4 regions of the Lysinibacillus sp. GJ-1 genome follow, and region 3 is predicted to be linked to each of the others. Evidence: riboswitches for the same ligand, from Rfam matches in the RefSeq annotation. Region 3 holds a riboswitch; each other region holds the start of a gene.
The links. A riboswitch is a leader RNA that binds a small molecule or an ion and turns the genes downstream of it on or off. The one in region 3 is predicted to bind thiamine pyrophosphate.

Region 1: another riboswitch for thiamine pyrophosphate. It lies ahead of thiW (energy coupling factor transporter S component ThiW); the one in region 3 lies ahead of thiC (phosphomethylpyrimidine synthase ThiC).
Region 2: another riboswitch for thiamine pyrophosphate. It lies ahead of LO754_RS11105 (thiamine phosphate synthase); the one in region 3 lies ahead of thiC (phosphomethylpyrimidine synthase ThiC).
Region 4: another riboswitch for thiamine pyrophosphate. It lies ahead of LO754_RS10405 (ABC transporter substrate-binding protein); the one in region 3 lies ahead of thiC (phosphomethylpyrimidine synthase ThiC).

What each region holds. Positions count from the first base shown of each region.
Region 1 covers NZ_CP088912.1:823,666-831,821, forward strand. The annotation lists gene LO754_RS03775 (vWA domain-containing protein) at 1-1,175, shown strand, start outside; gene LO754_RS03780 (VWA domain-containing protein) at 1,159-3,756, shown strand; gene thiW (energy coupling factor transporter S component ThiW) at 3,810-4,301, opposite strand; TPP riboswitch at 4,423-4,530, opposite strand; gene LO754_RS03790 (MFS transporter) at 4,594-5,790, opposite strand; gene LO754_RS03795 (ABC transporter substrate-binding protein) at 6,045-7,118, opposite strand; gene LO754_RS03800 (ABC transporter permease) at 7,115-7,912, opposite strand; gene LO754_RS03805 (ABC transporter permease) at 7,909-8,156, opposite strand, start outside.
Region 2 covers NZ_CP088912.1:2,329,335-2,337,490, reverse strand. The annotation lists gene LO754_RS11120 (RNA-binding domain-containing protein) at 1-359, shown strand, start outside; gene LO754_RS11115 (DNA cytosine methyltransferase) at 1,303-1,623, shown strand; gene LO754_RS11110 (HEAT repeat domain-containing protein) at 2,989-3,417, shown strand; TPP riboswitch at 4,021-4,129, shown strand; TPP riboswitch at 4,356-4,454, shown strand; gene LO754_RS11105 (thiamine phosphate synthase) at 4,587-5,207, shown strand; partial or broken gene LO754_RS11100 (FAD-dependent oxidoreductase) at 5,191-5,956, shown strand; gene thiS (sulfur carrier protein ThiS) at 5,946-6,140, shown strand; gene LO754_RS11090 (thiazole synthase) at 6,142-6,912, shown strand; partial or broken gene LO754_RS11085 (ThiF family adenylyltransferase) at 6,905-7,919, shown strand; gene LO754_RS11080 (acyl-CoA synthetase family protein) at 7,916-8,152, shown strand.
Region 3 covers NZ_CP088912.1:201,912-210,067, forward strand. The annotation lists gene LO754_RS00925 (methyl-accepting chemotaxis protein) at 1-1,555, shown strand, start outside; gene LO754_RS00930 (hypothetical protein) at 2,001-2,168, shown strand; partial or broken gene LO754_RS00935 (AEC family transporter) at 2,613-3,541, shown strand; TPP riboswitch at 3,624-3,738, shown strand; gene thiC (phosphomethylpyrimidine synthase ThiC) at 3,889-5,667, shown strand; gene LO754_RS00945 (methyl-accepting chemotaxis protein) at 5,771-7,456, opposite strand; gene LO754_RS00950 (catalase) at 7,941-8,156, opposite strand, start outside.
Region 4 covers NZ_CP088912.1:2,181,019-2,189,174, forward strand. The annotation lists partial or broken gene plsY (glycerol-3-phosphate 1-O-acyltransferase PlsY) at 1-211, opposite strand, end outside; gene parE (DNA topoisomerase IV subunit B) at 868-2,844, shown strand; gene parC (DNA topoisomerase IV subunit A) at 2,841-5,273, shown strand; TPP riboswitch at 5,472-5,583, shown strand; gene LO754_RS10405 (ABC transporter substrate-binding protein) at 5,783-6,781, shown strand; gene LO754_RS10410 (thiamine-binding protein) at 6,782-7,075, shown strand; gene LO754_RS10415 (ABC transporter permease) at 7,084-7,845, shown strand; gene LO754_RS10420 (ABC transporter ATP-binding protein) at 7,820-8,156, shown strand, end outside.

The sequences.
Region 1 (8,156 bases), 620 kb from region 3:
TTGATAAAAAGCAATTACCGATGGAAAAGGAATCTGTGAAATGGCTTGTACACGGTTCTGCAAAAGATTTAACGAATGTTGCTATTACGCGCTTTGCTGCGACGACAGATGGTAAATCTACGATGGCGTTAGTGCAGCTCCAAAATGATACCGATAAAGAGCAAAAGCTAACACTTACACTACAAAATAGTAAAGGTGATGTACTAGTAGACGAACCTATTTCTTTGGCAGCAAACGAAGCAGTGTCTAAATCATTTAAAGATTTACCATTAATGGATACGGTGACAGCTAAAATTAATGTAAAAGATGATTATGCGATTGATAATATCCAATCAGTCGTGTTACAAACGGCTACAGCGAATATTGTAGTCGATCAAAACATGCATCAGCTTATTCAAAAAGGGTTTCAAGCTATTAATGACAACGTAAAAATTGTACCGCCCTTGCAGCTTGCGGATAATCAAGGAGCTACCATTGTAACGAATCAAACATCATTACTTCAAAAGATGGAGAGACCCATTGTATTATTTGGGCGGGATGATATTGAAAAAGTAGATGTTAATGGTGAAGTAAAAACAACGAGCGATGCTTTATTTGCATTTAGTGAGTTAAATGATATTTATGTCAGTGCTTTATATCCTCCATTCGATGATTATAAAACAATCGCCACAGTTGGAGAAAAACCATTTATCCAACGAACACCTGAAGGGGATATTATCGTCCTTGCTGATATTGCAGATACAGATTGGCCACTCTATCCATCGTTTCCTTTATTTTTATGGAGTGTGGAACAGCAATTATCTGAATCGGTAGGTTCCCTTGGGATTTTTGCACCAAATGAGCAACGTTCAGTCGCGTTATCACAGGGTGATTGGAGTGTTTATTCTCAGGATGATGAATTTTTATCGACTATTACGAATGGCTTACTAACTGCTCCAATGAAGCCAGGTATGTATACAGCTCGCTCAAACAGTGAGGAAAAGCGTCTTATCGTGCAACTACAAGCACAGGAACGTGTAATAGAAGAAGGAACAAGCTATACGCTTGGAGAGCTTCAGCAAAATGGCAAGGAAGAAGTGTCGAAAGCTTCGTTTGTACCTTGGCTAATACTCATTATTTTAAGTTTGCTTGTCGCAGAGTGGGAGGTGCAACGACGTCGTGGATTTACGAATTGATATGCCATTAGCGTTATTGTTATTACTGCCATTGTTTATGTATTTTGGATGGACTTATTGGCGCGAGCGCATGCTCTTGAAAAAAAGTCATCTAGTTGTACTGGGCATTCGAGTAATAGCCATCGTCTGTTTAGTTTTTGCATTGGCAGCACCTTATCTGTTATTGCCAGTAAAGGACGAGCAAGTATTATATTTAGTTGACCGCTCTGCTTCGATGAATCGTACAGAGGCAGAAATCGTTAGTTTTATAGAGGAAAGTTTGAAATCGAAAAAGGAAGATCAACTTGCAGGGATTTACTCATTTTCATCAACTCTCCAAACGGAAGCGATTTTATCAAAATCCTTAAAAGATGTTCCGAAATTTACTGAGGTTAAAGGAACAGACCAAACAAATATAGAACAAAGTCTTCAGCTTGCAACAGGTATTGTTGATCCGAAAAAGGCGACTAGACTTGTATTACTAACAGATGCCAATGAAACACAAGGCAATGCGTTAGAATTTGCCACGAAGCTAAAAGGCTCCAATATTAGTGTAGATGTCGTGCCGTTTCATCAAAATGTGACGAATGATGTGTCACTGAAAAGTTTTGTGACACCACAAATAGCTTACGTAGGTGAACAGCAACAGCTTGTGACGGAAGTCAATGCCACAGCGGCAGGGCAAGGTGAATTATTGCTGTACGAAAATGACAAACTGATTCATCGTGAGTCGGTGGAGCTTGCTCAAGGTTCCAATGTTTTTACTTATAAACATACGGCAACTGCAGAGGGGCTTGTGAAATATGAGGCGCTCGTGCAAGTTGGACAGGATGCCATTTTTGAAAATAATAAATTAACAAGTGTGACGATGGTACAAAGCGAGCCACATTTACTGATTGTCAATGGCTACGATACGGCATCACCAATTGCTGCAGCTCTAGGATCAAATTCAATTTCCTATGATGTTGTGGATGCAGCAAGCTTACCAAATGAACTGTCTAGTTATTTGCAATATAACGCGATTATTTTTGATAATGTTCCTGGACACTTAGTTGGAGAGGCGAAGATGAGCGTTATTGAACAGGCAGTGAAAAACTTTGGTGTTGGCTTTACAATGGTCGGCGGTGAAAATAGCTTCGGCTTGGGTGGTTATTTTAAAACACCGATTGAAACATTACTACCTGTTGAGATGGAGATAAAAGGCAAAGAACAATTGCCATCTTTAGGGCTCGTCATTGTACTTGACCGTTCAGGAAGTATGTATGGCTCAAAACTAGAGCTTGCGAAAGAAGCGGCGGCTCGATCTGTTGAAATGTTACGAGATGAAGATACGCTAGGATTTATCGCCTTTGATGATCGCCCTTGGGAAATCATCGAAACTGGACCATTAGGCAATAAAGAAGAAGCCGTCGATACGATTTTATCGGTTACGCCTGGTGGTGGTACAGAAATTTATCGTTCATTGGCAGCAGCCTATGATAGTTTAGCTGATTTAAAATTGCAAAGGAAACATATTATTTTACTTACAGATGGACAATCACAAGCTGGCAATTATGAGGATTTAATTGAAACGGGGAAAGAACAAGGAGTGACACTGTCAACTGTGGCGATTGGACAAGATGCTGATGGCAATCTTCTGCAAGGGCTAAGTGAAATGGGCAGTGGTCGCTTCTATGATGTCATCGATGAACAGACAATTCCTTCGATTTTATCACGTGAGACAGCGATGATTTCACGTACGTATATTGAAGACAATCCTTTCTATCCAACAATCTACAATGCATCTGGCTGGAATGCATTATTTGCGAATGGTGTGCCACAAATGAATGCCTACATTGGCACAACAACGAAGCAGGGAGCTGCTGTTATAGCAGAAAGTGAGAAAGAAGATCCGGTATTAGCACAATGGCAATATGGACTTGGTAAAACTTTTGCTTTCACATCCGATTCAACGGGGAAATGGGCTGGTGACTGGGCAAGATGGCAGGAATGGGGAACATTTTGGCAAACCATTATATCGCAAATGCTACCAAGTTATAATGATGTCGCCTATGATGTACGTCTTGATACAGATGGTTCATTTATTATCACCGATCCGACAAATGAAGCAGCATTTTTAGATATTGTTGCTGTCGATGAAGCTGGTGAGGAGCTTGATATACAGCTTGAAACGCTATCTGCCTCGCAAGTACGCGCGGTTGTCCAAGCGAAGCCTGGTTTGATTTTCTTCCGCATCGCTGATGAAGAGCAGGCTATTTACCAAGCAGGTCTTAGTGTACCTTACAGTGCTGAATATGAATTACGTCCTGTGAATGAAACCGTAGTAGAGCAACTAACAAAGCAAACTGGCGGCTCAGTGTTGAAAGAACCACAAGAAGTGTTCCGTGATTTCACAAACAAAGGAGCAGAGCGCCAAAATATTGCGACATGGCTACTCTTAGCAGGGATGTTGCTATTCTTCTTGGATATTACGATTCGACGCTTTGGTTGGCGCTTTATAACAAGTCGCAGGCACAATGAAAAGCCTGTAGACGAAACAGCCGTGCAGGTGGAAAACACCAATGTTGCGCAGTTATTAAAAGGCATGAAAAAACGCTCATAATAAAAAGATGGCACATTGCGAAAAAAGCATGTGCCATCTTTTTTTGAACATAGCTACTTAGTAATAAGAATAGACGGTGCGGTTTTCCGAAGACTGCTCGCGATGATAATGCCGAGACATGCCCCAATCAAACTAGATGTCAAAAAGGCGGGCATAAAAAATAATGCAGCTACGGATGTTCCCATAAATAATTGCGCATAAGGTACAGCGATTAGTGAAGCAAGGATACCTGTGCCGAATACTTCACCAACTCCTGCTAGCCATTTCTTGCCGCTATATTTATAAGCAAAAGCAGCACATGCTGCACCGATGACACTTCCGGGGATCGCTAAAAGAGAGCCTGTGCCTGTTAGTATGCGAATAATGGCTGTTAGCAAAGCAACGATAATGGTAGGCACAGGCCCTAGTAAAATGGCACCGATAACATTAATAGCATGTTGTACAGGATAGGCACGAGCAATCCCAGTTGGAATCGAGACAAATATAGAGCCTGCTACAGCAATAGCAACCAATAAAGCCATGATAGTTAGTTTTTGAATAGCCATGATAGTTCCTCCTTTATTTTATAGAACATGTGGAATTGTTGGTAAAACGACCTAATGGATGACAAAAAGACCGCTCCCCCTAAACAAAAGGAAGCGGTCTTGTATTTGATAATGACACAATAAGCAAGAGTCGCCACTTCCCTCCGCTAGTGTGAACTAGATCAGGTTCAAAGGGTCCGTATATGACCATATACGTCTCAGCCTTGTAAAGACTCCCCTAGTGGTAAACATGATATTAAATTTCTACTAATAAATGTAACATAACATCTATATTAGTCAACGCTATTTCACATTATTTCGAGTCAGGTTGCATAAGATGTGGCGCCTTTTTTAAAGTCCAAATAAGTGCTAAGAAGAAGCAGGCCATTAAAATAATTGCCCCGAAAATATAAGGACTATTTATATTCCAATCAAAAAGAACGCCTGCTAGTGCAGGCCCAATCATATTGCCGAGACTCATATACGCATTATTAAGACCAGCGGCAAAGCCTTGCTCATTTTCAGCCAGTTTAGAAATTAATGTGTTAACGGCAGGGCGAATTAGTGTAGTGGCTGTTGAGAAAACCGTTGCAACAATTAATATTAGTGCAAAACCAGATACAAATAATATTGCATAAATTGCTACAGCCGCAATAAATAAATTGACTAACACAACTTTCATTTCACCAAAACGTTTAAAGAGTGGTGTAATGACAAACATTTGAACAATAACACCAAATGCACCACCTACAGTCAGCAAGATAGCAATATCGGCAGGCGTGTAATTAAACTTGTCCGTTACAAATAATGATAATGTCGTTTGAAAATTAGCGATGCCAAACGAGAATACTAGCATAATAATAAGCATGACAAAGTATGGCATTTTGACTGAACGTACCATCTGCTTTGCAAGATTTTCTTGTTTTTGAGCTTTCTGAGCTGCAGTGGGCTTTGTGGAAGGTAGTAAAAATACCGATAGAATAGAAGCAATAATAGCTGCTCCACCAGCCGTAAAGAATGGGAAATGCAAGCTAACTTTCGATAGAAACCCGCCAATACCAGGTCCAATCATAAAACCAAGAGACATGGCAGCTCCTAACATGCCCATTCCTTTTCCTCGTTCTTCATACGTTGTGACATCTGCCACAAACGCCATAATAGGCGGTGCAACAAAGGCTGAACCTAAACCACCTAAGAAACGGGCAACAAAAAGCATCCATACATCTGTAGATAAACCAAATGAAATTTGCCCAAGGCCAGTGACAATCAGACCAAAGATAATCAAATTTTTTCGACCATATCGATCTGAGAGATTCCCAGCAATTGGAGAAAAAACGAATTGTGCTAAGGCGAACGTTGCAATTAGCATGCCAAGAACTTGTCCTGCTGCTCCAAATATTTTTAAATACTCTGGCATAACAGGAATAATAATCCCAATACTCCCCATTGCGATAAACATATTAAACATTAAAATATACAACGCGGCCTTATTAGACTTCTGCTGGGTCATCGAATACCCCCCTTTATTTACTATTAAAACATTACTAAAGTCTATCATAAAGAAATAATGCTTGGCTATCAGATTATAGTCGTAGGTAGCTGTCATGGTTATGATACAAGTACAAGGCGACAGAATAAAGAAAATTGCCACTAAAAATCATGAATCGCCACCAATTGCCGTAGCGGACATCAACAGTCCCATCAAAAAAGTGTTAGATTGATGGCTGTCAATCTAACACTTTTTTGGCTTCGTTTCTTTCGTATTTATCGAATACTCATTTTAAATTCTAAAAATAATTCATTGTATTTCCCTAAATAATCGGGTCCTAGGTTTTTATAGACTTCTAACGTTTTGCGTTGTTCTTCTGAAGGGTAGAATCGCTCATCAGCAATAACTTCTTTATCCATTAAGCTCATTGCTGCAGTATTTGGAGTAGAGTAGCCTACATAATCTGCATTTTGAGCTCCAGATTCCGCATTTAACATAAAGTTAATGAAAGCATGTGCGCCATCAATATTTTTCGAAGTTTTCGGGATTACCATATTATCAAACCACAAGTTCGAACCTTCTTCTGGCACAGCAAAGTCTAAATCTTCATTTTCTGATAGCATATCTGCGGCTTGACCAGACCAAGTGAGTGCGATGGCTGCTTCGTTATTAATCATAAGCGGTGTAATCTCATCACCAATAATCGCTTTTACGTTTGGTGCGAGTGTAATCAGTTTGTCTGTGTCCTGACGTAACTCTTGGTCATCTAACGAGTTCAGGGAGTGTCCAAGACTGTTCAAACCCATACCGATGACTTCACGTGCACCGTCTACTAAAAAGACTTTACGTTTTAAAGAAGGATCCCATAAGTCTTGCCATGAAGAGAAATCTAAGTTACCTACTAAATCCGGATTATAGACAATGCCAACTGTGCCCCAAAAATAAGGAACAGAGTATTTATTGTTATCATCAAATGGCAAATCTAAAAAATAAGGGTCGATATTTTTAAAGTTCGGGATTTTTGTTTTATCTAAAGGAAGTAATAAATGTTCTTCCTTCATTTTTTCAATCATGTACTCAGAGGGCACAGCAATATCGTATGCCGTCCCACCTTGCTTAATTTTCGTCATCATGGCCTCATTGGAATCAAATGTTTCGTAAATGACATGGATGCCTGTTTCTTTTTCAAATTGCTTTAGTAAATCGGGGTCTATATATTCGCCCCAGTTAAAAATAGTTAATGTATCTTTTCCACTTTTACCACCGGTAGCGCTCATTGCATCAGCCGCGTACACTAACAGGGCGGAGACGACAAGTATGGCGATGGTAGCTTGAATTAAAGACTTCATTGTTGTCCCTCCGTTCTTTTACTCGTACGACTTGTGAAGAAATAATAGCCGACTACTACTATAATTGTAACGAAGAATACTAAACCAGAAATGGCGTTCACTGTCAGAGAAATACCAGCACGTGCCATCGAGTAAATTTCAACAGATAAAGTACTAAAGCCATTTCCTGTCACGAAAAATGTTACAGCAAAGTCATCTAGTGAATACGTTAAAGCGAGAAAGAAACCAGCAAAAATCCCTGGTTGGATATACGGTAAAATAACGCGCATCATAACATCTTTTTTCGTTGCGCCAAGATCTAAAGCCGCATCAATTAACGACTTATTCATCTCTAATAATTTTGGTAAAACCATCAGTACAACAATAGGAACACTAAACGCGACATGGGCTAATAATACTGAAGCGAAGCCCAGTTTAATGCCTACCATTGTAAATAAAATTAAAAAGCTTGCACCGATAATAACATCTGGACTCACGATTAATACATTATTTAAGGAAAGCAGGGTATTGCGCATTTTCGAATCTTTTACTGTAACGATCCCGATTGCGCCTAGTGTGCCAATAATTGTGGAAATCAGTGCAGAAAGCAAAGCCACAATCACCGTATTAATTAAAATAACGAGTAATCTAGAATCCTCGAATACAGCTTTATAATGATCCAATGTGAAGGATTGGAAGTTTGTCATGGAATCCCCACTATTGAATGAGTAAAAGACTAAGTAAAAAATAGGAGCATACAGGACGATAAAAACAATCGCTAAATACACTTTTGCAGATGTGGACAGTTTGCTCATCGTACGCGACCTCCTTTATCCTTTTGACCCGTAATGAACATGATGATTACCATAAATAAAATTAAAAATACGGCAATCGTTGAACCCATGCCCCAATTTTGCGTTACAAGGAATTGTTGCTCAATTGCTGTACCGAGCGTAATAACGCGGTTTCCTGCAATTAAGCGCGTAATCATGAAAAGTGATAAAGCAGGGATGAAAACAACTTGAATTCCTGATTTAACACCGTCCATTGTTAGTGGCA
Region 2 (8,156 bases), 2.1 Mb from region 3:
AATTGATGAGAGATAGAGAATATTATGAAAAACTATTATTTACCATTGTTTCTGAAAAAGACGAACAAGATTATTTCACAGAAAACGAATTACCTGTAAAACCAGAGGTATATGGAACTGGTAGGTTTAATTATATTTCATACTGGCAATCAGAATTACAGAAGTTGAAAGAATTAGATAGTTCTATAATTAACCCCGCTCACAAAGCAGAGTTAGTTGATGAAATAAGGGAAACAGAATTAATTGCTATTCATATTGGAGAATTTCTTGAAAAATTAAAGGACGGAATAGGTACAAGTATTTCGAATTTAGTAGAGACTGAATTTCAAGAATTTTATGAGATAATAATAGATTTTTAATTGCATGAAGGCATTAATATTAAAACAATAACATAAAGAATAAATAATGTTCTTTGTTATTTAGTCAATCAATCTTAATTTATATAGTTATAAAAAAGGCTACTGAGTGTTTAATTACTACTTCGTAGCCTTTTAAGTCACATCTTCTATATTCAACCTTCTTATATTCAATTTATTGGTAATAATTTTCGGAATTTAGGAGGGAGTTCTCTATCTACACCAATTTTTATCGAACGCTGGAGGTAATTGTTTTTTCGAGTAAATGATAAACTTAATCAAAGTTATGGAAGATTAGTTTGTGAAACTAAAGCTACAATTATGGATGGAGCATAGGGCTAGCGAGAATTAAACATCATTATATTGAGAAAGCCGGAAGTACTTTAAATGTACCTTTCAAGCGTTTCATTAGAGCAACAGCTACCAAGTTATATAGTGAAGGCTTTTACCCAAGTATTGGGAAACTCAAAGAGCGACCAACACCACAAAATAGAGAACGAATATTCATTGTCGCACATCTTTAGAGGAACAAGTACCCGAAAAGTATTTCCTAACGGACGAGAAAGTGAAGGTTCTGATAGCAAATCAAAAATAATAATTTAATAATCTTTGGTGGTACACAAAAGAATCATCAAGCATAAAGTCAACGAGAATTAGTATATAATTCTAAAGCAATAATAGGTTCTCTATTAGCATCGGATGCAAAGAACCCAAAACAAATTGTAATTCGTACAGTAGGTAAGCTACCTGGTAAACATGAGCAAAACAATCGTGTGTATCACGTTAAAGGGTTTAGTCCAACCGATACCCAACCCCCTGTACAGAAAATATGTTTACCAATCCTTACACCAGATCGGGTAGAGAAAAGGGAAAATGGTAGACGTGTCAAAGGACCAGACGAACCTATGTTTACAATCACTGTCACAAGATCGTCATGGCGTAGCTATTGGAAGCTACTACAAAAGGATATGATATAGCTCACCCAGGAGATGGTGTAAATTACAGTGTACCTAACTCGAAAACTCGTAGAGGGCGTGTAGGAAAAGGGATTGCGAATACATTAGATACTAGTTGCCAACAAGGAGTGTTAACAGAAGAATTTCGAATTAGAAGGCTGGCACCGAAAGAGTGTTTAAGATTACAGGACTTTCCAGATGAAGCATTTGAGAAAGCTACAACTGTTAACTCATACTCGCAACTATACAAGCAAGCAGGAAATAGTGTAACCATTAATGTAATACAGGCAATTGCGAAAGAATTTTGCTGATCATATATTGCACGGAGAAGGACGAGAGATAATTAAAATGATAAATGAAGAAAAAATAAATTCTAGAATTATTTGGAGGTATAGGAGCACCGAGAAAAGCACTTATCAATTTATGAAGGACTTAATCAAGAAATAACAGATGAAAGCATGTTGTTACAGTATCAGAAACGGATATACGGAAGAGATACATTTACAGGCAACCTAGTTTATAAATCCCAAAAGTATCTTTCAACAATTGCTCGTGTGTCATCCAGGGAAGAGGCTGAATCAATAATTTAGAACATTTGGAAAGCTTTACTGACATGTAATCAATTTTATATGGTGCCTGTTTTATGTAATATCTAAACTAAACTATTAAAATTATCAACCCGAATTTAACACAAGAAGAGCATGTCTTGTTTATTTTTTTCAAAACATGCTCTTTTCTTTGGTTCATATATTCAGACTAATAACATTATTTCAATATACTTTATTTTTAAAATACATTATCTATTCCCATTTATACGCTGCCAAGCAATATTTTTAGCCCCAATTCAGCCCCAAATCGCCCCAAAACAAAGCATTAATATGCTATATCTTGCACAGTTCAAAAATATGAAAAAACCTGTAGAAGGTTGATGTTATGGGATTTCCGTCCTAGCTGTTGTTATACTTTGCATCGTTTTCACAGTATATCATGAAATATGTTCCATAGTCTATAAACATTATGACAGCAACGTTTATCGTTCATTGATTTAGTGATTAGCCCTGTTGCTGCCCCAACTACTTCTAAACTGTTACTAAATAAATATACATTCATACCTCGATTTAATAAGATTGTGCAATGAGTATGTCGTAAACTATGCAAAGTAATTTTGTGAAGTGAAGTTTAAGCAGAAAAGGAGATTTTACCTATTAACTGAGGAATTGGAACAACAAACGTTATCTCTGTTTTAAATGAATTGTAATGGAGGATATCACAGATTGTAACTTGATACACTTAATTAAACCAAAATTGGTGAGAATTATTGATAAAGTTAGTTATTTGGCAATTTGCCCTATAAGTAAATATAAAAAAGCCCCGTTTCTCGCATTAAAATTGAGAAATTAGGCTTTTCTCGTAACTCTAGAAAAGCGCACGATTGTGGAAAATCATAACCATATTTCTTCTTAAACTAAAGCCTTCGTTCGTTTAAAAAGAAAGGCAAATCTATAAAGAATAGTACATAATTATGATACGGTTCACCTTAATATAGTTAGTTTCCATTATATATATATATATGTGTTTACCAGCGATTCATCGCTATTTTCACCAAGACAATGTATAATAAGAAAAGCAGAAGAAGAATTCATTTTTCCTCTAGTGAAAAAAAGAGGTGCACTCACTTGAAACAATTTGAAACAGCATTACCTGAGCAGTATGAAACATTAAAAAAACAGGCCTATTATACGTCTAGCTGGCGAGAGCGTTTAGCCGCAGTCGAAATATTATCGGCTTATCAACATGACAAAATCATAGATATATTAAAAAATCGTATGGAACATGATACTGTCAACAAGGTCCAATTAGCAGCCTATGAAGCACTTGTGGCGCTTGGCGAGGACGTAGAGAAACCATCACCTGCACGTTTTGATATTATCAAAGGAACAGACAAAATTTTCCTACGGGTTAAAAAGAGCTTGCCAAAGGACCATACAGTGGCAGATTTTGCGGATAAACTAAAACGTATGCGTTTAGATGTCTTTGATGCGTATGAAGGCGACAAAGGTGCAGAATTTATGAACTGGTTAGAGGAACGTTGGGCAAAATTGTAACAATAGTTTTACGACTTATGAAAGCAAGTCATTCTCTCCGATTGTGGAGGGAATGGCTTTTTCTTATCTTACGCTGCGGTTCATCGAAACTAATATTAAATTGAATTACTTCTTCTATTGATTATCCTTCTTATTTAATGATAAAACAAACAACTTATTAACTTAACCTGCTCCTTTATTTTAAGTAAAAATCTGCACAATTTCTTAGCTCCATAACGATTTTCTTTAAATGTGTTACTCAAGAAAATGGCCCGATTGCAGAACAAGAACAATCCTGTCTATCAACCTCTGTTCCAAAACTTGTAATAATCGTTTACATAACAACTGAAAAAAGCATTAACAAGGGTAGGAACAATCCTTATAGTTAATGCATTTATGAATCATTTATAGCTAAACAATGACATGATTTGCATAGCGCACTGTTGCAACATAATCCATAATTAAACTAACATCTTTTCTTAAAAATAGATTTCTATGAATTTAAAGCTGAGCCCTGTGTTTTAATGAGTCAGCTTTTGCAGTATAAAGATTTGATTTTATTCTAATAATACATTATTGAACAATTAAATCGGTAGTGCTATACTTTAATTTGTAATTTCATACAATAATTGCTAGGAGAGCTGGTGTTGCCAGCTGAGAGTAGAGCCGTAAGCTCATGATCCTTTTACCTGATCTAGATTATGCTGGCGTAGGGAAGCAGATAGGATATTGTCTATTATACAAGTCCTTGTTTCCTTATTGTGGAAGCAAGGGCTTTTTTATCTTTCATTAACGGGCTGTATAACCCTCATCTAAAGATTGAGAGAAGCGAAGAAGAAAGATGGGGGATAACTGCCTGTAAGAGCCGATTGGTTCGACTAACCATCAAGTGGGGATGAAGAAGTCCCGCTTGATGGAAGTTTCACTTTATTTGCTATAACATTTTAATTGAATATTGAAAAGACCACTAGGGGTGCACGGATGTGCTGAGAGAGGAAACTCAACTCTTTGAACCTGATCTAGATCATACTAGCGAAGGGAAGTGGCTTACTTTTTGTACTTCAATGTACAAGATTTATAGCCACTTCTCTATGCTTGAGGGGTGGCTTTTTGTATGGAATTATAATGAAAGGAAGTGAACAACAACTTAATTTCTATTTTAGATATGAAAGAATAGGATGATTTAAGAAATGAATAAAAAAATAGCGCTCCATATCATTACAGATGGCCAGCATTCACTACATGAAGTGGTCCATTTTGTAACTAAGTTTGAACCCTATATAAGCTATTTGCATATTCGTGAGCCAAGTTGCACTGCTTCTGAACTCTTTGATTGTATAAGAAAATTAAAATATGCAGGCTTTCCATTACAAAAGATTGTGATTAATGATCGAATCGATGTTGCACTTGCTGCGGATGTTTCTCATGTGCAAATAGGTTATCGTAGTATTCCTGTAGCTATCGCAAGTGAGAAGTTCTCAAATCTTAAAATTGGTGCATCTATTCACTCTCTTGAAGAGGCTACAAATACAAAAGTAGATTGGTTACTCTATGGACATATTTTTGATACAGAAAGTAAGAAAGGAATCGCTTGTCGTGGAACAAAATTATTACAACAGCTTGTAAGCACTGTATCTATTCCTGTGATTGCTATCGGTGGAATCACTCCGCAAAATACAAAAGAAGTATGTGCGTCAGGAGTTTCAGGAATTGCAGTGATGTCAGGAATTTGGCAGGCAAATGACCCTATTGAAAAGGTAAAAGAATATGCTCGTCAACTTAAGGAGTGGGAAGATGAAAAGTTTCGATAGTATGATCATCATCGGTAGTACAATCGCACATTGACTTGCTGAACGCGTTTTACACGTAGTAATTCTTGAGAAAAAGGTAATTGCAGAGGGTGCTTCACATGTAGCTGCTGGATTACTAGGGGTTCAGCACAATGGGATGACGATCTTTTGTATGAAATGGTAAGAAAAAGTCGAACATTATTTCCAAAAGTAGCCGAAAAAATCCGTGCAAAAACAGGTATTGATATAGGGTACAAAGTGAAAGGAATATACAGGATTGCAAATTCAGAAGAAGAATTTGAACGTATCAACAAATTCGCTTTTGGCAAGTATCAGCTGGAGAAGAAACATTGTTGCTTTTTTCAGAAGAATTAAGAAATTTTGAACCAAATGGAAGTGATTTCCTTAAAAAGTAATTGCCCATTACTTAATGCTCCTATATTTTTAAAACGATTTTATATTGTATCAAAACGTTATAGTAAATACGTCACTGGTGCAACGATAGAGCCAAATTCATATCAAGAGATGTTAAAGCAATGAGTATTGTAGACATATTACAAAAGGCATTTTCTATTGTTTCAGCCCTACAAGATGCGAGTTGGGACCGAACATGGGCAGGATTTCGAAATGGAGGCAGAAGTTATATGGAAGTACATTCGACAATTCAAGGGCAATTTGTATCAACAGGACATTATCGTTATAGCATATTGCTAAGCCCATTCGTAGGAGAATATATGTCAGATTTAATGGTGAAACACTATGTTTATTAATGGAAATAGGATGGAAGTTCCAGACCATGTGAAAACAATTGAGAGCTTATTGATTCACTTAGGGCTTCAGGAAAAAATAGTTGTTGTCGAACAAAACGGCGTAATTTTGAAAAAAGAAAATTATTCGACAGTGGTTAAGTCTACTGATTCTATTGAGATTGTTACATTTGTCGGAGGGGGTTAACATGTATCAAATTGGACCATATACATTTACTTCAAGATTATTACTAGGAACAGGGAAATTTTCAGATTTTGATATTCAAAAAGGAGCAATAGAAGCATCAGAAGCTGAAATTTTAACATTTGCTGTGCGTCGTATGAATATTTTTGAACCATCCCAGCCTAATTTGCTAGATAAAATAGATTTATCAAACTATCGATTATTACCAAATACTGCTGGTGCGAAAACAGCTGAGGAAGCAGTACGTATTGCTAAACTAGCAAAAGCATCTGGGTTATGCGATATGGTGAAAGTTGAAATAATCGGGTGTGATGATACATTATTGCCTGATCCATTAGAAACATATCGTGCATGTGAAATGCTTTTAGCAAAAGGGTTTATTGTACTACCGTATACTTCAGATGATGTCGTTCTTACTCGGAAATTACAAGAACTTGGGGTTCATGCCATTATGCCAGGTGCGTCGCCAATTGGTTCAGGACAAGGAATTTTAAATCCATATAATTTACAAGTTATCATTGAACAAGCGACAGTACCTGTTATTGTAGACGCAGGTATAGGTACTCCGTCTGATGCAGCACTTGCTCTTGAACTAGGTGCGGATGCAGTCTTGCTAAATTCAGCAGTTTCTGGTGCGAAGAATCCAGTGCAGATGGCAGAAGCTATGAAACTAGCAATTCATGCAGGTAGACTAGGTTTTGAAGCAGGAATTATAGAGAAAAAAGAGCGGGCTCAAGCTAGTAGTCCTTCACAGGGGATGAGTATTATTGATTAATCGCTATTCAAGACAAGAACTATTTTCATTTATAGGACAAGTTGAAAAAAATTCAACAAAAACACGTACTTATTGTTGGAGCAGGAGCATTAGGTAGTAGCAATGCCGAAATACTTGTACGTGCTGGAATAGGTAAGTTATCCATAGTGGACCGAGATTATGTAGATTGGTCAAATTTACAACGCCAACAACTATACAGTGAAGAAGATGTGTTTCAACATTTGCCAAAAGCTGTTGCTGCAAAACAAAGATTAGAGAAAATTAATCGTGATGTGCTGATTGAAGCGTTTGTTCTAGACATTTCGTCATCTGAACTTTTTGCGTTTCAAGATGTAGATCTAATCATCGATGCAACAGATAATTTTGAAACACGTTTCTTACTAAATGATTTTGCAGTCAAGTATGAAATTCCATGGATTTACGGAGCATGTGTAGGTAGCTATGGTATTACATATACCATTTTGCCGCATGAAACACCTTGCCTACACTGTTTGATGGAAATCATTCCTTTATTCGGAGGGACAACTTGTGATACTGTAGGAATTATTGCACCTACAGTTACGCAAGTTGTGTCACATCAAATGGTAGAAGCATTGAAAATCTTAGTGGAAGATTGGGAAGCAATCCGAAAAGAATTATTGGCATTTGATTTGTGGAAAAACGAGCAAACAAAGATCAATGTAAAAAGTTTAAAAAAGTCTACATGTTTGACTTGTGGATTAAACCCAACCTATCCATATTTAACGAAAGAATCAATAACCAAGGTTGCAGTACTATGCGGTCGTAATACGGTTCAAATTCGTCCTGCAAAACCAAAGTTAGTTAATATTATTGAGTTTGAAAAGAACCTGGCTCCACATGTTCAACATTTGAAGTCAAATCCATTTTTAATTCATTTTCAAGTTAATCAAAATCAGATTATTCTTTTTCGGGATGGACGTGTATTAATTCATGGAACGAATGATATTGTAGAAGCGAAGAAAATCTATCATCAATATTTTGGATGAGGATAGGTATAAAATGTTCCATATTTCCGAGGGCAAGTACGATTTCGTGTAATGGACCTCATTTTCAAGATTTACCTGACCAAGAAAACTATCGTTTAATAGCAAAAGTAGATAATGCAATAATTGGTACGAACGTGAAAATTGTTGATGAGTTAGGCGATGAAGTATCACATGATAGCATATCTATTGGGGAAGTCATCGTCAGAGATAATATTGGGATGAAGGGCTATTGAAAAA
Region 3 (8,156 bases):
TGTCTCGATGACGACTATTGCTGTGCCACTGTATAACGCTTCTGGTACATATTTTGGCGTATTAACAGCTGATTTATCTATCGATTTTTTAAAGGAATTAGCTGACTCTATACAGCCTGATGGTGGTTATGCAGGCATTATTACAGATCAAGGCATGTTAACGGTCAATAGTATTAACGAAAAGTTAGATGGGACAAATATGCAGGATGCGGTTGATTGGACAAGTATTAGACAATCTATGGATGAAGGAAAAGCGGACAGTCTATATGTAGACTCGAAGCAGCTTGGGGAAAAATCATTTAATGCTTTTGCTCCAATGATGTTAGAGAATATCGATGAAGTATGGTCAGTGCAATTAGTTTTACCTAATTCTAAAATATTAGAAACATATAATAAAATCCTTGTCTTCACGATTGTATCAGCAATTATTATGGTAATTTTAATGGCCGCTGCTAGTGCGATGTTTATATTTAAGCAGTTGAAGCCTTTAAAGGTTTTACGTACATCGATTGAAACAGCAGCAGAAGGCGATTTAACGAAAAAGATAGATGATAAATTTATAAAAGCCGATGAAATTGGTGCTGTTGCATTAGCTTATAATAATATGCTGGATAAGACGAATGATGCCATACATACGGTATTAAATTCTTCAACATTGCTCAATCAATCATCCGACCATGTTCATGAAGCCTTTAATGAAATTGTAGCATCAAGTCAGGAAGTATCTGTCGCAATTAACGAAATAGCGCAAGGTGCATCAAAACAATCAGAGGATACAGAAGAAACGAATTATCGAATGATTGACTTATCTGACCAAATTGACGCCATTACAAGGTTGTCAAAGCAAATGGACGAGCTGTCAATCAAAACACAAACTTCTACAGAGCAGGGCATGAAAGAAGTGGAAAGTTTACGTGACCGAAATGCGGAAACGAATGAAATGAATGGACGTATCCAACGTCAAATGGAATCTTTGTCTAGCAATATTAACAATATCAATCAAATTATTGCATCTATTCAAGGAATAACAGAGCAAACGAATCTATTAGCACTGAATGCAAGTATAGAAGCTGCTCGAGCGGGAGAACACGGCAAAGGCTTTGCAGTAGTAGCAGAGGAAGTGCGTAAACTGGCAGAGCAGTCTAAAAACGAAACAGAAGTTATTAAACAAACGGTCTCTAGCATTCTAGCAGATTCAAAGCAAACGGTATCCGTTATTGCTTCCAATGCAAGCTTAATGCAAGCGCAAAATGAATCGGTACAAAATACAGAGTTAGCTTTTAAGGATAATAACGAGCTATCTCAATCAATTGCAACAGCAATTAATGAACTATTGTCAGAGCTTTCACAAATGTTGGAGCAAAAGGACCAAGCCATTACGGCGATTCAAAGTATTTCTGCCGTTTCAGAGGAAACTGCTGCTTCTGCAGAACAGGTGAGTGCATCAGCCGCAGACCAACAGGCAGAAATGGAAAAGGTCGCAGAATCTATCAACAACATGAACCAAATTTCTAAAGAACTCCAAGAGGTCGTGAATCGATTTAAACTTGCTTAATAAAGAGAGATGGAAATACCCGCGAAGTAGAGAGGTTTACCCGCGGAGCAGGGAGATTTACCCGCGAAGCAAGGAGGTTTACCCGCGAAGCAGGGAGGTTTATCCGCGAAACAAGGTGAAATACCCGCGAAGCAAAGAGGTTTACCCGCGGAGCAGGGAGATTTACCCGCGAAGCAAGGAGGTTTACCCGCGAAGCAGGGAGATTTACCCGCGAAACAGGGTGATACCCGTGAAGCATAGAGGTTTACCCGCGGAGTAGGGTGATACCCGTGGAGCAGAGAGATTTACCCGCGAAATAGAGTGAAATATCCGCGGAACAGGGAGATTTACCCGCGAAACAGGGTGATATCCGCGGAGCAAGGTGATTTACCCGCGGAGCAGGGAGATTTACCCGCGAAGCAAGGTGATTTACCCGCGGAACAAGGTGAAATACCCGCGGAGCAGCGTGATATCCGCGGAGCAAAGTGGTTTACCCGCGGAGCAAGATGAAATACCCGCGAAGCAGGGAGGTTTACCCGCGGAGCAGAGAGATTTACCCGCGAAGCAGGGAGGTTTACCCGCGGAGCAGAGAGATTTACCCGCGAAACAGGGTGATACCCGCGGAGCAAGGTGATTTCCCCGCGAAGCAGAGAGGTTTATCCGCGAAACAAGGTGAAATACCCGCGAAGCAGGGTGATATCCGCGGAGCAAAGTGGTTTACCCGCGGAGCAAGATGAAATACCCGCGAAGCAGGGAGGTTTACCCGCGGAGCAGAGAGATTTCCCCGCGGAGCAGGGAGATTTCCCCGCGGAGCAGGGCGATTTATCCGGGAAATAGGGAGGTTTACCCGCGAAGCAGAGTGATTTACCCGTGAAGCAGGGTGATACCCGTGAAGCAAAGAGATTTACCCGCGAAGCAAGATTAAATACCCCAAAGCAAAGCAAAAACCTACAAACATAAAAAGGAGCTGTCCTAGCAAGGGGCAGTTCTTTTTTATGTAAACTTATACTAGCGGGGGAGCATTGACCCATGTCGTGAACAGTTTTACTATAGAAAGAGATGAAAGGGGGTCACCTCCATGATGTATCTCGGTATGATTTTCTTTAAAATAGTTGCCCCTATTTTAGTGTTGCTTGTACTTGGTGCATTTTTACAAAAGAAATTTTCTTTTAATTTAAAAGCATTATCTCAGCTCATTACGTATTGTTTTATGCCAGCTGCGGTATTTGTGAATTTATATGAAACAAGTGTGGAGTTATCAGTGCTGGGGGAAGTGGCATTATTTATTGTGCTCTTTATCGGCAGTCAAATGGTGCTTAGTCATTTTTTAGCGAAGGGGCTTGGTCTAGCGAAAACAGAGACGGCAGTGTTTAAAAATAGTGTTGTCCTAATTAACTCCGGCAACTATGGTATTCCAGTTGCACAAATGATTTTTGCAACGCAGCCCATTGGGGTGGCAATCCAAGTGATTCTCGTTATTTTTCAAAATATGACGACCTATACATATGGTTTATATAATTTAATCTCTTCGACTAAATCAGGGATGGCGATCATAAAGGACTTCCTGAAAATGCCTATTATTCATGCCCTTATAATAGGCGTGGCAATGAATTTTTTTAATATTGGCATTCCACAATTTATCCGTATTCCAATTGACCACGTAGCTGATGGCTTTATTGCCGTAGCGCTTATTACACTGGGTGCACAACTATCACAGCTTGAAATCAAGTCCATGTTCAATAAAACGGTGTTTGTTAGCTGCATTACACGTCTAGTAGTAGTACAGCCGTTGCATTGCTTATTATTTTTGTCCTCGGTTTAGATGGTGTTGTCGCTCAGTCACTCTTCATTGCAAGTGCATTTCCGACCTCACGCAATAGCTCTAGCTTGGCATTAGAATATGATGTTGAGTCGGCAACTGCTGCGCAAACGGTTCTTTTTTCCACGATTGTTAGCTGTCTAACAGTAACAATTGTCATTTATCTAGCAGAACTGCTATTTACGTAATTACTCGAGGATAATAGCAAGATAAATCTAATTATAACTTCCATCTATTAGAAAAATCTGTTACACTATCATCAAACTTAATAGCTATAACTAGGGGAGTCCGATGAGTCGGGCTGAGAGGGAAACGCATAGAGGTTTCTTGACCCTTTGGACCTGATCTGGCTCATACCAGCGTGGGAAAGTTAATGAACATCGCACTCCTAGAATTTTTTGCGATAAATAAACCTTACATGTACAGCCGGATCCAATATTTTTGGATTCGGCTTTTTTATTTGTAATGCTACCTATTGGCGTGAGCTAGATTCGGTCCTTTTTGAAAATTTATGGAAAAGGGAGCGGAATAGTATATGACAACAGTTAGCGAAAAGAACATTACCATTATGACAAGTTTTGACGGAAGTAAAAAAGTATATGTAGAAGGAACACGCCCAGATATTTTAGTACCGATGCGTGAAATTCAGCTAAGCCCAACAACGGGTAGTTTTGGAGAAGAAGATAATGCACCAGTACGTGTTTATGATACGAGCGGTCCTTATACGGATCCAACTTACAAAGTGGATATTACAAAAGGTTTACCTGCATTGCGTAGTGCGTGGATAAAAGAACGTGGAGATGTAGAGGAGTACGAAGGGCGGACGATTAAACCAGAGGATAATGGCTTCCGCAAAGCAGACGACCCTCGTATGAAGGAAAACGTTTTTCCGGAGCTTTCCCGAAAACCATTACGTGCAAAAAAAGGTCGCAACGTGACACAACTGCATTATGCAAGACAAGGGATTATTACCCCGGAAATGGAATTTGTAGCGATTCGTGAACATGTAGAACCAGAATTTGTACGTGCAGAAATTGCTGCAGGACGTGCCATTATGCCATCCAATATTAATCATCCAGAGGCAGAGCCGATGATTATTGGCCGAAACTTTCATGTCAAAATTAATGCCAATATTGGTAATTCGGCTGTTTCTTCCTCTATAGCAGAGGAAGTTGAAAAAATGACATGGGCTACACGATGGGGCGCAGATAATATAATGGACCTATCTACTGGCAAGCATATTCATACAACCCGCGAATGGATTATTCGGAATGCAGCTGTACCTGTAGGAACTGTGCCAATTTATCAGGCACTCGAAAAGGTCAATGGTGTAGCCGAGGATTTAACATGGGAAGTGTATCGTGATACGTTGATCGAGCAAGCTGAACAAGGGGTGGATTACTTTACGATTCATGCAGGCGTGTTGCTTCGTTATGTACCACTCACAGCTAATCGCGTAACGGGCATTGTGTCGCGTGGTGGTTCGATTATGGCGCAATGGTGCCTATTCCATCACCAAGAAAACTTCTTATATACTCATTTTGAAGAAATTTGTGAAATTATGAAAACGTATGATGTTGCTTTTTCATTAGGGGATGGTTTACGCCCAGGTTCAATTGCTGATGCCAATGATGAGGCACAGTTTGCGGAGCTTGATACGTTAGGAGAGTTAACGCAAATTGCATGGAAGCACGATGTACAAGTAATGGTAGAGGGACCTGGGCACGTACCGATGCATCTCATTAAAGAAAATATGGACAAACAATTGGAAGTTTGCAAAGAAGCACCTTTTTACACATTGAGGCCTCTTACAACGGATATCGCGCCAGGCTATGACCATATTACATCTGCCATTGGCGCAGCGATGATTGGCTGGTTTGGCACAGCGATGCTATGTTATGTGACACCGAAGGAACATTTAGGCTTACCAAATCGAGAAGATGTTCGTGTAGGGGTCATTACCTATAAAATTGCGGCACACGCGGCTGACTTAGCGAAAGGGCACCCTGGGGCACAACAAAGAGATGATGCGCTATCCAAAGCGCGATTTGAGTTCCGCTGGCGCGATCAGTTTAACTTATCATTAGACCCAGAACGAGCAGTAGAATACCACGATGAAACATTACCCGCAGAGGGAGCAAAAACAGCCCATTTCTGCTCAATGTGTGGCCCTAAGTTTTGCAGTATGAGAATTTCTCAAGATATTCGTAACTATGCTAAAGAAAAAGATTTAAATACGACAGAAGCTATCCATCAAGGAATGAAGGAAAAGGCTCAAGAGTTTAAAAAAGCTGGTAGCCGATTGTATCAGTAACAAAAGAAATCACCGATAAACCGCGGACAACATCCGATTCACCATAGTAGCAAAAAGTGTTAGATTGACTGCAATCAATCTAACACTTTTTTGTCTTAGCTTTTTAGACTTTAAATTTATTTATATGTGCTTGAAGGGTGGTAGCCCCGTCGTTTAAAGATTGTGCAACAGCATTCATTTCTTGGATGGTGGATGTTTGTTCTTCAATTGCGCTTGAAATCGTTTCGGATTGTTCTGCCACGTTTTTTGCTACCGCAGACATTTCATTGACAGATGCAGCAACCTCTTCAGTACTTGCAGAAATTTGTTGAGTAGAAGCAGAAACGTCTTCTATTTCGGATGCCATATCTTCAATTGCGCCCATAATGCCATTAAATGCGTTTTGCGCATGTTGAATGTATGAAACGCCTTCATCAATATTTTGTACTGTAACGCTCACCGCTTTTTCGACTTCCAATGTATTTTGCTGAATATCATTAATTAAGTTAATGATTTGGTTGGCTGATATTTTGGATTCCTCCGCTAATTTACGTACTTCATCTGCCACGACAGCAAATCCTTGCCCATGTTCGCCAGCCCGCACTGCTTCGATGGCAGCATTCAAAGCTAGTAGGTTGGTCTGATCGGTAATTTCAGTAATGACTTTCGTTATATTTTCAATCTCAGTCGATTGCGTACTTAACTGTTTAATAAGCGCATTTGTCTTATCTGAAGATTGTTGAATAACCATCATTTGATTTTCGGTCTTTTGCAACATCTTTTCACCATTAGTCGCAACGCTTTGTGTATCAAGCGCTTTCGAATGAAGCATCTGTGTGGCTTCAGCGATGCGCTGGACTCCACGTGCAGTTTCGTCCATGGCCATAGCGGTTTCTTGCCCTGTCATGACAGCCTGACTACCGCCTCGAGCCATTAATTCTACGCGTTTAGCAACGTCATTTGAAGAAGAAGTAACGTCGTCAGTGCTTGCGGCTAATTCTCCTGCACTTGTAGTAGTATGTTCTACATTGATCGCTATATTGTCAATGAGAGAGCGCAAATTTGCTTTCATTACATTAAATGAATCGGCTAACTTTCGAATCTCATCTTTTGTCTTTACTTTCACATCCTCTTGACGTAAATCACCGGTAGCAATGATATTTGCTGCCTTAGCTAGGCGATTGACAGGCTTTGTAATAATCCTTGTCATAATGAAGGCGATGAGAAAGGCTAAACTTGTGGAAAAGGCAGCGAGAATTAAGATAATCGATGAGCTTATAGTTTCCACTTTTGACGACTCAGCACGTGCTAACTGTACTTGTCTTTCCTCATAAAATGCAATTTCATGTGCGGCTTGTTGGATTGCAGCAGCAGCAGGGCGTGCTTTTGTTCGAAGAATGTCAATGGCAGGTTGTAAATTATCGGGACTGTATGTATTAATAATCTCCAGTGCTGCTTTTTCAAAAATCGCCTGATTGGCTTTAATAACTTCCATTTGCTTTTGTGTCGTTTCTGAAGTGAATAAGCTATCTAGCTCTTCCACCTTGTCTTGAATCAACTTTTCTTGGTCATCGAGGTTTTTAATGGTTGCTTCATTGGGTTCGAGAATATATGAACGAAGATAGTTGCTCTGCATTGAAGAAGCAATGACAATTTTATCGACTTGAATCAGCTTATAAACACGGTTTTCAAATAAGTCTTTATTTAAATTATTAATGTGATTCAGTTGGTAGTAAGCGATTGAGGAAATAGTTAGTAATAAAAGAATGATTGTACTAAATCCAATATATAGTTTCATTCGAATCGACATCTTTTTTCCTCCATTCCAGTTTTGTAATAGTTGTCACGTATCAATGCCCAAAAAATTTTATCGACATTAGGAATAAGAACAGTACAAAGTTGTGGAATTTTCATATAAATGGTATACAAGAACACCTATATGACGATGACAGATATACATAGTAAAAGGAAACAATAAAAAATGAATTCCACTGCATATTACTTTTTCAGTGAGTGGGGGAGTTACCTTTAAGTCAGTTGAGGCAGCTTACGCCAATCTACTGAATAGTAAACGGTAAAGATAGTCTAAGTGACAGATGCGAAAGCTTTAGAACGAAGGAAGATTGAAATATGTACGATAGTCTTCCAATGTAGCTACTTGTTATAAAGCTTATTGGGACTAGCAAAATAACGAAGTAAAAATGACAAAAGGCATCGAGAAATGCACATTCTCGCTACCTTTTGTCTACTTGCCAATGACTGCAAGTATTATTGGATATCAATATAGGGGAATATTAGATGTTTGCTACTTGTTTTACTTCTTTTTTTACATACGGATTTGAAAGATCCATACCTTCTAATGATAGACCCATTGCTTTCGCTACACCCTCACCATATGCAGGGTCAGCTAAATAGCAGTGTAAGATGTGGCGACGTTTGATGAATTCTTCAACTGAAGCCATATCATTTGCTGTATTTTCGAATAAGCGTTGTTGCTCTTCCGCAGATAA
Region 4 (8,156 bases), 2.0 Mb from region 3:
CTAGTAACACGGCCGCTGTTCCTTTTAAAACATCCATCACCGTCACCACTAAACCCGCTTTTTTTCCTAATATACGGAAAGTATTGGTAGCCCCTAAATTGCCGCTACCATGCTCGCGAATATCTGTTTTGTAAAATATTTTGCCAATCCATAACCCAGAAGGTATAGAGCCGATGAGATAGGCACATAAAATAATAAGTCCGTTTAACATAGGTGGACTCCTTTCATCCAAATAATAACACTTGGTACTAATAGTTTGTAACAAGTATTTTACACTTTTTCTCTTTAATCTACAATGATATGAAGGAGATTTCATCATGAGCCTTGAATTCAATACAAAAGGAAATAGTACTTCATGATTTTAAAAGTCACAGGCTTATGATAGCTTATGTACGGTTATTCGGAACTAGTATTGTATTAATACCTAAGTGCTTTCTTAAAATATAGGTAAAATGGCAATTTTGTCAATCACACATTCCTTTGGTAGAATAGAAGTCTATCTTTAATTTCTCTTGTGAAGCTATTAAAAATCATCACTCAACAGAAAACGCCTACCGATGATGTTTTGGTAGGCTGTAATGTTAAGTAATTAGAAGGCGTTCAATGCTCGCTTTAGTGAAGATAGCGCCTCCTACAGTTGTCGTGGATTTTTGTTTGGTCGTACAAGGCAGTAAGCTTAAAATAAGTGCAGTCATTCATGACAGCAGCCTGCCCTTGATTGGCCTCTAAACAAAGTTCATAGAAGCAATTACGTTGTAGCGTAATTAAAAAAATATATATCTGTCACTAGCTATTGACAGGAAATGCTATTATTATTAGGATGAGAACGTAATCAGAACATGCGTTTGTTTTTTGGAGGGGAATCTTTTGGCGAATAAACAGTCACCTAGCGTCTATAATGATGACGCAATTCAAGTATTAGAAGGATTAGAAGCGGTACGAAAGCGACCCGGCATGTATATCGGTTCCACAGATGGCAGAGGACTTCATCACCTTGTATATGAAATCGTAGATAATGCGGTGGATGAAGCACTTGCTGGCTTTGGTTCTCATATCATTGTCACAATTCATAAAGATCAAAGTTTAAGCGTTCGCGATTTTGGACGTGGAATGCCAACAGGTATGCATAAAATGGGCAAACCTACCCCTGAAATTATTTTCACAGTCTTACATGCAGGTGGTAAATTTGGACAAGGCGGCTATAAAACGAGTGGCGGCTTACACGGTGTTGGCTCATCCGTTGTTAATGCCTTATCGACATTTTTAGAAGTGACGATTCATCGCGATGGCAAAAAATATAAACAGCGTTTTGAAAACGGTGGACATCCTGTGACGACTTTAGAAGAAATCGGACAGACAAAGCAAACAGGCACACTTGTCCATTTCCTGCCAGATGACACGATCTTTTCCGTCACAAAATTTAATTATGATACACTGGCAGAACGTTTACGTGAGTCTGCATTTTTATTAAAAGGATTAAAAATTGAGTTAATTGATCAACGCGAGGAAGGCAAAGGTGATGTTTTCTTTTACGAAAACGGCATTGAAGCTTTCGTTGCGTATTTGAATGAGGAAAAAGATGTTCTTCATCCTGTCAAATATGTAGAGGGTGAGCAAGACGATATCGAAGTTGAATTTGCCTTCCAATTCAACGATGGTTATTCAGAAACAATCTTATCGTTTGTAAACAACGTCCGTACACGTGATGGTGGTACGCATGAAACCGGTGCAAAAGCTGCCTTGACAAGAGTTTTCAATGAATATGCACGGAAAATAGGATTACTAAAAGATAAAGATAAAAATCTTGAAGGGACAGATATTCGCGAAGGTTTAGCAGCAATTGTTTCTGTCCGTATTCCTGAACATTTACTACAATTTGAGGGGCAAACGAAAGGAAAGCTCGGTACAAGTGAAGCGCGTTCGGTAGTCGATAGTGTTGTCTCTGAACAAGTTTTATATGTGCTAGAAGAAAATGCGGAATTGTCTGCATCGCTTGTGCGAAAAGCGATTCGTGCGCAACAAGTACGTGAAGCGGCGCGAAAAGCACGCGAAGATGCTCGTAACGGGAAGAAAAGTAAAAAAGGAAGTACGATTCTTTCAGGAAAGCTAACACCTGCACAATCTCGCAATGCTGCGAAAAACGAATTATATTTAGTCGAAGGTGATTCTGCTGGCGGTTCAGCGAAACAAGGGCGAGATCGTACGTTTCAGGCGATTTTACCGTTGCGCGGTAAAGTCATTAATACCGAAAAAGCGAAGCTCCAAGATATTATGAAAAACGAGGAGATCTCCACAATTATTCATGCTATTGGTGCAGGAGTCGGAGCCGATTTCTCAGTAGAAGATTCAGCCTACGATAAAGTTGTCATTATGACCGATGCTGATACGGATGGCGCACATATTCAGGTGCTTCTATTAACATTCTTCTATCGTTATATGCGCCCATTAATTGAGGCTGGTAAAGTATTTATTGCGTTACCACCTCTTTATAAAGTATCAAAGGGTGTAGGGAAAAAGGAGGTCATTGAATATGCTTGGACCGAAAATGATTTACAAAAAGCCATTAAAAAAGTGGGGAAAGGCTATATCCTACAACGTTATAAAGGACTTGGTGAGATGAATGCTGACCAACTGTGGGATACAACGATGAACCCTGAGACACGGACGTTAATTCGTGTCACGATTGAAGATGGGGCACGTGCTGAGCGTCGCGTGACAACGTTAATGGGCGATAAGGTAGAGCCGCGCCGTAAATGGATCGAAGCAAATGTTAACTTCGGCATGGAGGATGATTCGAACATTTTAGACAATGAATTCATCCAACAAGAGGAGGACCAAGCATGAGTAGTACGGAAAAGTTTCAAGATTTACCATTAGAAGAAGTAATGGGAGACCGATTTGGTCGTTATAGTAAGTATATTATTCAAGACCGAGCGTTGCCAGATGCGCGCGACGGTCTTAAACCTGTACAGCGACGTATTTTATTTGCGATGTATACAGAAGGCAATACGAACGATAAACCGTTCCGTAAGTCTGCCAAAACGGTCGGGAATGTAATCGGTAACTACCATCCACACGGTGATAGTTCGGTATATGAAGCGATGGTGCGAATGAGTCAAGATTGGAAAGCACGCCATATGCTGATTGAAATGCACGGAAATAATGGTTCTGTTGATGGAGATCCACCTGCTGCGATGCGTTATACAGAAGCAAGATTGTCAGCAATTGCAGCTGAAATGTTACGTGATATTGGTAAAAAGACAGTGGAGTTTGTACCGAATTTTGATGATCAGGATATGGAGCCAACAGTATTGCCTGCTCGCTTCCCGAATTTGCTTGTCAACGGGTCGACAGGAATATCTGCTGGTTATGCCACAGATATTCCCCCACATGCACTTGATGAGGTGTTAGATGCCGTTTTAATGCGTTTAGATCAACCGAATTCGACTGTCGATGAGCTAATGACGGTGATTATAGGCCCTGACTTCCCAACAGGAGGGATTATTCAAGGTGTCGATGGTATTAAAAAGGCATATGAAACTGGACGCGGTAAAATTATTGTTCGAGCTCAAGCAGCCATTGAACCATTAAAAGGTGGGAAAGAGCAAATCGTTATTACAGAGTTACCTTATGATGTGAATAAGGCAAATCTTGTAAAGAAAATTGATGAACAACGCGTCGATAAACGCCTGGAAGGCATTGCAGAAATTCGAGATGAATCAGACCGTACTGGTTTACGTGTCGTGATTGAGTTAAAAAAAGACGTGCCAGCACAGGGCATTTTAAATTACTTATTTAAAACTACTGATTTGCAAGTAGCCTATAACTTTAATATGATTGCGATCCATAATCGTCGTCCAACGATGATGACATTGCCACTGCTACTTGATGCGTACATAGCCCATCAAAAAGAAGTGGTGACAAACCGCTCCATTTATGATTTGCAAAAGGCAAAAGACCGTTCTCATATTGTTGATGGCTTGATTAAAGCACTGTCGATTTTAGATGAAGTAATTGCAACAATTCGTTCATCGAATGATAAGCGCGACGCAAAAACAAATTTACAGGTGAAATTTGACTTTACTGAAGTACAATCGGAGGCGATTGTGAGCTTACAATTATACCGTTTAACGAATACGGATATTACAGAGCTACGTCGTGAACAAGATGAGTTAAATGCACTGATTGCGAAACTAGAAGGTATTTTGCATAGCGGGGCGAAACTTGTACGTGTCATTAAACAAGAATTACTCGACATTAAAAAACGTTTTTCTGAACCACGCCGTTCGAAAATCGAACAAGAGATTGAAGAAATTAAAATTACGTTAGACGTGCTTGTTCCAAGTGAGGATGTTGTGGTCACAGTGACGAAGGATGGCTATATTAAGCGCACATCCACACGTTCGCATGCAGCATCTAATGGACAAGATTTCGCCATGAAAGACTCCGATTATTTACTGTATGAGGCAACGTTAAATACCCAGCATCATCTGTTGTTGTTCACAAATCGTGGGAATTATATTTATCAGCCTGTACATGAATTGCCGGATATTCGTTGGAAAGATCTTGGTCAGCATATCTCAAGTATTGTGCCAACAGGTGAAGATGAAACAATTATTGCGGTCTATGGTTTTGATTCCTTTGAACAGCCAAACACCTATATTTTAACCGCTACAAAGGAAGGGCAAATTAAGCGCTCGCCACTGCCAGATTATGCAGTAACACGTTATTCGAAGCCGATTAAGACGATGAATGTCAAATCAGGCGATGAAATGATCATGGCGGATATTGTTTCAGACGAGGCAGAGCTGTTATTGATTACTGATACAGCCTACGCTATCCGCTTCCCAATTGAAGAACTTCCTGTCACAGGTGTTAAAACGGGTGGCGTGAAAGGTATCACGTTAAAAGATGGGGAAGTACTTGTTGGTGTAACAATATTAAAGCCGTCTGATACAGAGTATGTCGTGATTGTTACCCAACGAGGTGCTGTGAAGAAGATGAATGTCGCTGAAGTCGATATGGCAAGTAGAGCAAAACGTGGTTTAAAAGTGTTAACCGAATTAAAAGCCAATCCACATCGTATTGTTGCGGTAGTAAAAGCAAGTGATCAGGAGCAAGTCATTGTTGAAACAGAAAAAGGCGTAAAAGAAATCATTGATGTCAAAGGTTTAACGCGCGCAGATCGCCATTCGAATGGCTCCTTTAAAATAGATATCGCTACAGACGGTACCATTTCTCATGTAATGAAAATGAAAAAAGAAGAAGAATAATTTATTATGCCCATGTTCTTATACAGAACTGGGCTTTTTTCATCTAGCAAAATGCTTTGGAAAACGAATTACTAATTAGAAAGAAGTTTGCTCGCTTATGATAGGCATCGACAGCAAGGCTGATTTTAAAGGTTTAAAAATACGAGCTTGTCATTTGAAGATAGATAGGGGTATAATAATCAACGAAAAGTTCATAAGTTAAGAATGTAGGGGGGCTGGAAGTTGCCAGCTGAGATTGCGTCCGTTCAGATGCTGACCCTTTGAACCTGATTTGGCTCGTACCAGCGTAGGGAACATCTATTCAAAAATATTCGTACACTATTTTTTGATACCGTTTGCAAACGCCTGGGATAATTCCTAGGCGTTTTTTGTTTAAGGATGATAATTCCCTTAAGCAGATAGAAAACAATGAGCATCGTCTGCAAACAGATTAAAAACAGCATACGCTTTTCTTCTGGTGAAACATTCAATCATGAACACTTTCAAATTACTTGCTAGGAGGATATAGCATGAAAAAATGGTTAATCATTATGGTTGCTGCACTAATTACATTAGTTGGGTGTAGCGCAAAAGAAGACAAAAAAGAGGAAGCCAGTTCAGAAAAAAAAGTATCAGTTGTACTGGACTGGACACCTAATACGAATCATACGGGACTTTATGTGGCGCAAAAGCTTGGCTATTTTAAAGAGCAAGGCTTAGACGTAGAGATTATTTTACCAGGTGATGCAGGTGCTGATCAGCTTGTGGCGTCTGGGAAATCAGAGTTTGGCGTAAGCATCCAAGAAGGCATTACGCAAGCTCGTGTACAAGGTGTACCACTTGTATCGATTGCGGCAATTATTCAACATAATACTTCAGGTTTTGCATCACTCGCTTCAAAAGGCATTACATCACCAAAAGATTACGAAGGAAAAACCTATGGTGGCTGGGGTGCTCCAGTGGAACAAGCTGTTTTACAGTCACTGATGCAAACAGAAAATGCTGATATAAACAAATTAGATATCGTCAATGCGGGAGATATCGACTTTTTCACAATGATGCAAAAGGATATTGATTTTGCGTGGATTTATTATGCTTGGACAGGTATTGAGGCAGAACTTCGTGGGGAAAAGTTAAATATGCAGTATTTAACCGACTATAGTGAGCAGCTTGATTATTACACACCTGTATTGGCAACGAATGAAAAAATGATAAAGGATAATCCTGATGTCGTAAAGGCATTTGTCGCAGCTACTGCCAAAGGCTATGAATATGCGATAGCGCATCCGAGTGAAGCGGCTGATATTTTACTTGAAGCGGTACCTGATTTGGATAAAGAGCTTGTGCATAAAAGTCAGGAATGGTTAGCGGGTAAATATCAAGATGATGCGGTGCAATGGGGAGAACAAAAGTTAGCAGTTTGGGAAAACTATGCGGACTGGATGACACAGAATAACGTTTTAGAAGGCGACTTTAATGCACAACAAGCATTTACAAACGACTTCTTACCAAAGAAAGGAGCAAAATAAATGGCGAATTCATTAATTAGTGTACAAATCATACCTAAAACAGAAAAATATGAGGATGTGATCCCATTTGTAGATGCGGCAATTGCTGTAATCGATGCTTCCGGTGTGCACTATGAGGTGCATCCACTGGAAACAACAATGGAGGGTGAATTATCCACTTTGTTACAAATTATTGAAGAGATGAATAAAAAGATGATTGACTTAGGCGCTATCAATGTTATTACACAAGTGAAAATTTTATATCAGCCAGCTGGTATTACAATGGGAACATTAACGGAGAAATATCGAGGGTGAAACAGGTAATGCTGAAAGGAAGGTCGATTATTTTTATCGCCTTCCTCTTATTCATATGGGAACTTATTATACGTGTAGCTGATATCCCGCATTGGCTATTGCCAGCGCCAAGTGCCATTATGATTGAAGGTATTGAATCGTATTCAACGTTTATTCCCCATGTTTGGGCCACGATTCAGCTAGCATTATTAGGGCTTGCTATTGGTGTGATGTGTGGCTTAAGCGTTGCGGTATTTTTACATCGCTCATCAACCATTAGAGCGTTTGTTTATCCGATTCTTATTGTGTCTCAAAATGTGCCAGTGCTCGTTTTAGCGCCATTATTAATTATTTGGTTTGGCTTTGGCCTGTTACCCAAGCTGATTATTATTTGTCTCGTTTGCTTCTTTCCAATCGTTATCGCGGCGATGGATGGGTTTCGCCAAACCTCTCCTGAGCTTAAACATTATTTTGCAATGATTGGTGCTACGAAGGGGCAAACATTTTGGAAATTAGAATGGCCTTATGCGTATCCATCCATCTTTTCCGGTATTAAGATTGCGGCGACTTATAGTGTGATGGGAGCGGTCATTGCTGAATGGCTTGGTGCAAAAAAGGGAATTGGTGTTTATATGACGCTCGCACAATCATCGTTTCGAACGGATCGCGTCTTTGTAGCGATATTTGCCATTGTCTTATTAAGTTTATTGTTATTTAGTGTGATTCGTTTTGTAGAAAAGCTTGTTGTAAAGGGGAGGGGCGCACATGCTGAACATTCAAGACATATCTAAGTCCTTTGGCTCGCTTGAAGTGGTTAATAATTTATCCTTTACCGTACAGGAAGGTGAATTTGTGGCAATCATTGGTCCTTCAGGTAGTGGAAAAAGCACACTCTTTCAATTGATAGGAGGAATAACGCCTGTCGATCGCGGCGCTATTTTGTTAAATGGAGACAATATTCAACGAAAAACAGGTAGCATTGGCTATATGCCCCAACAACCTTGCTTATTACCGTGGCGGACGATTTTAGAAAATGTCATGATTGTTGAGGAATTGCAGCGTCGTCCGAATAAAGAGCTTGCCAAAGCGTGGCTAGAAAAGG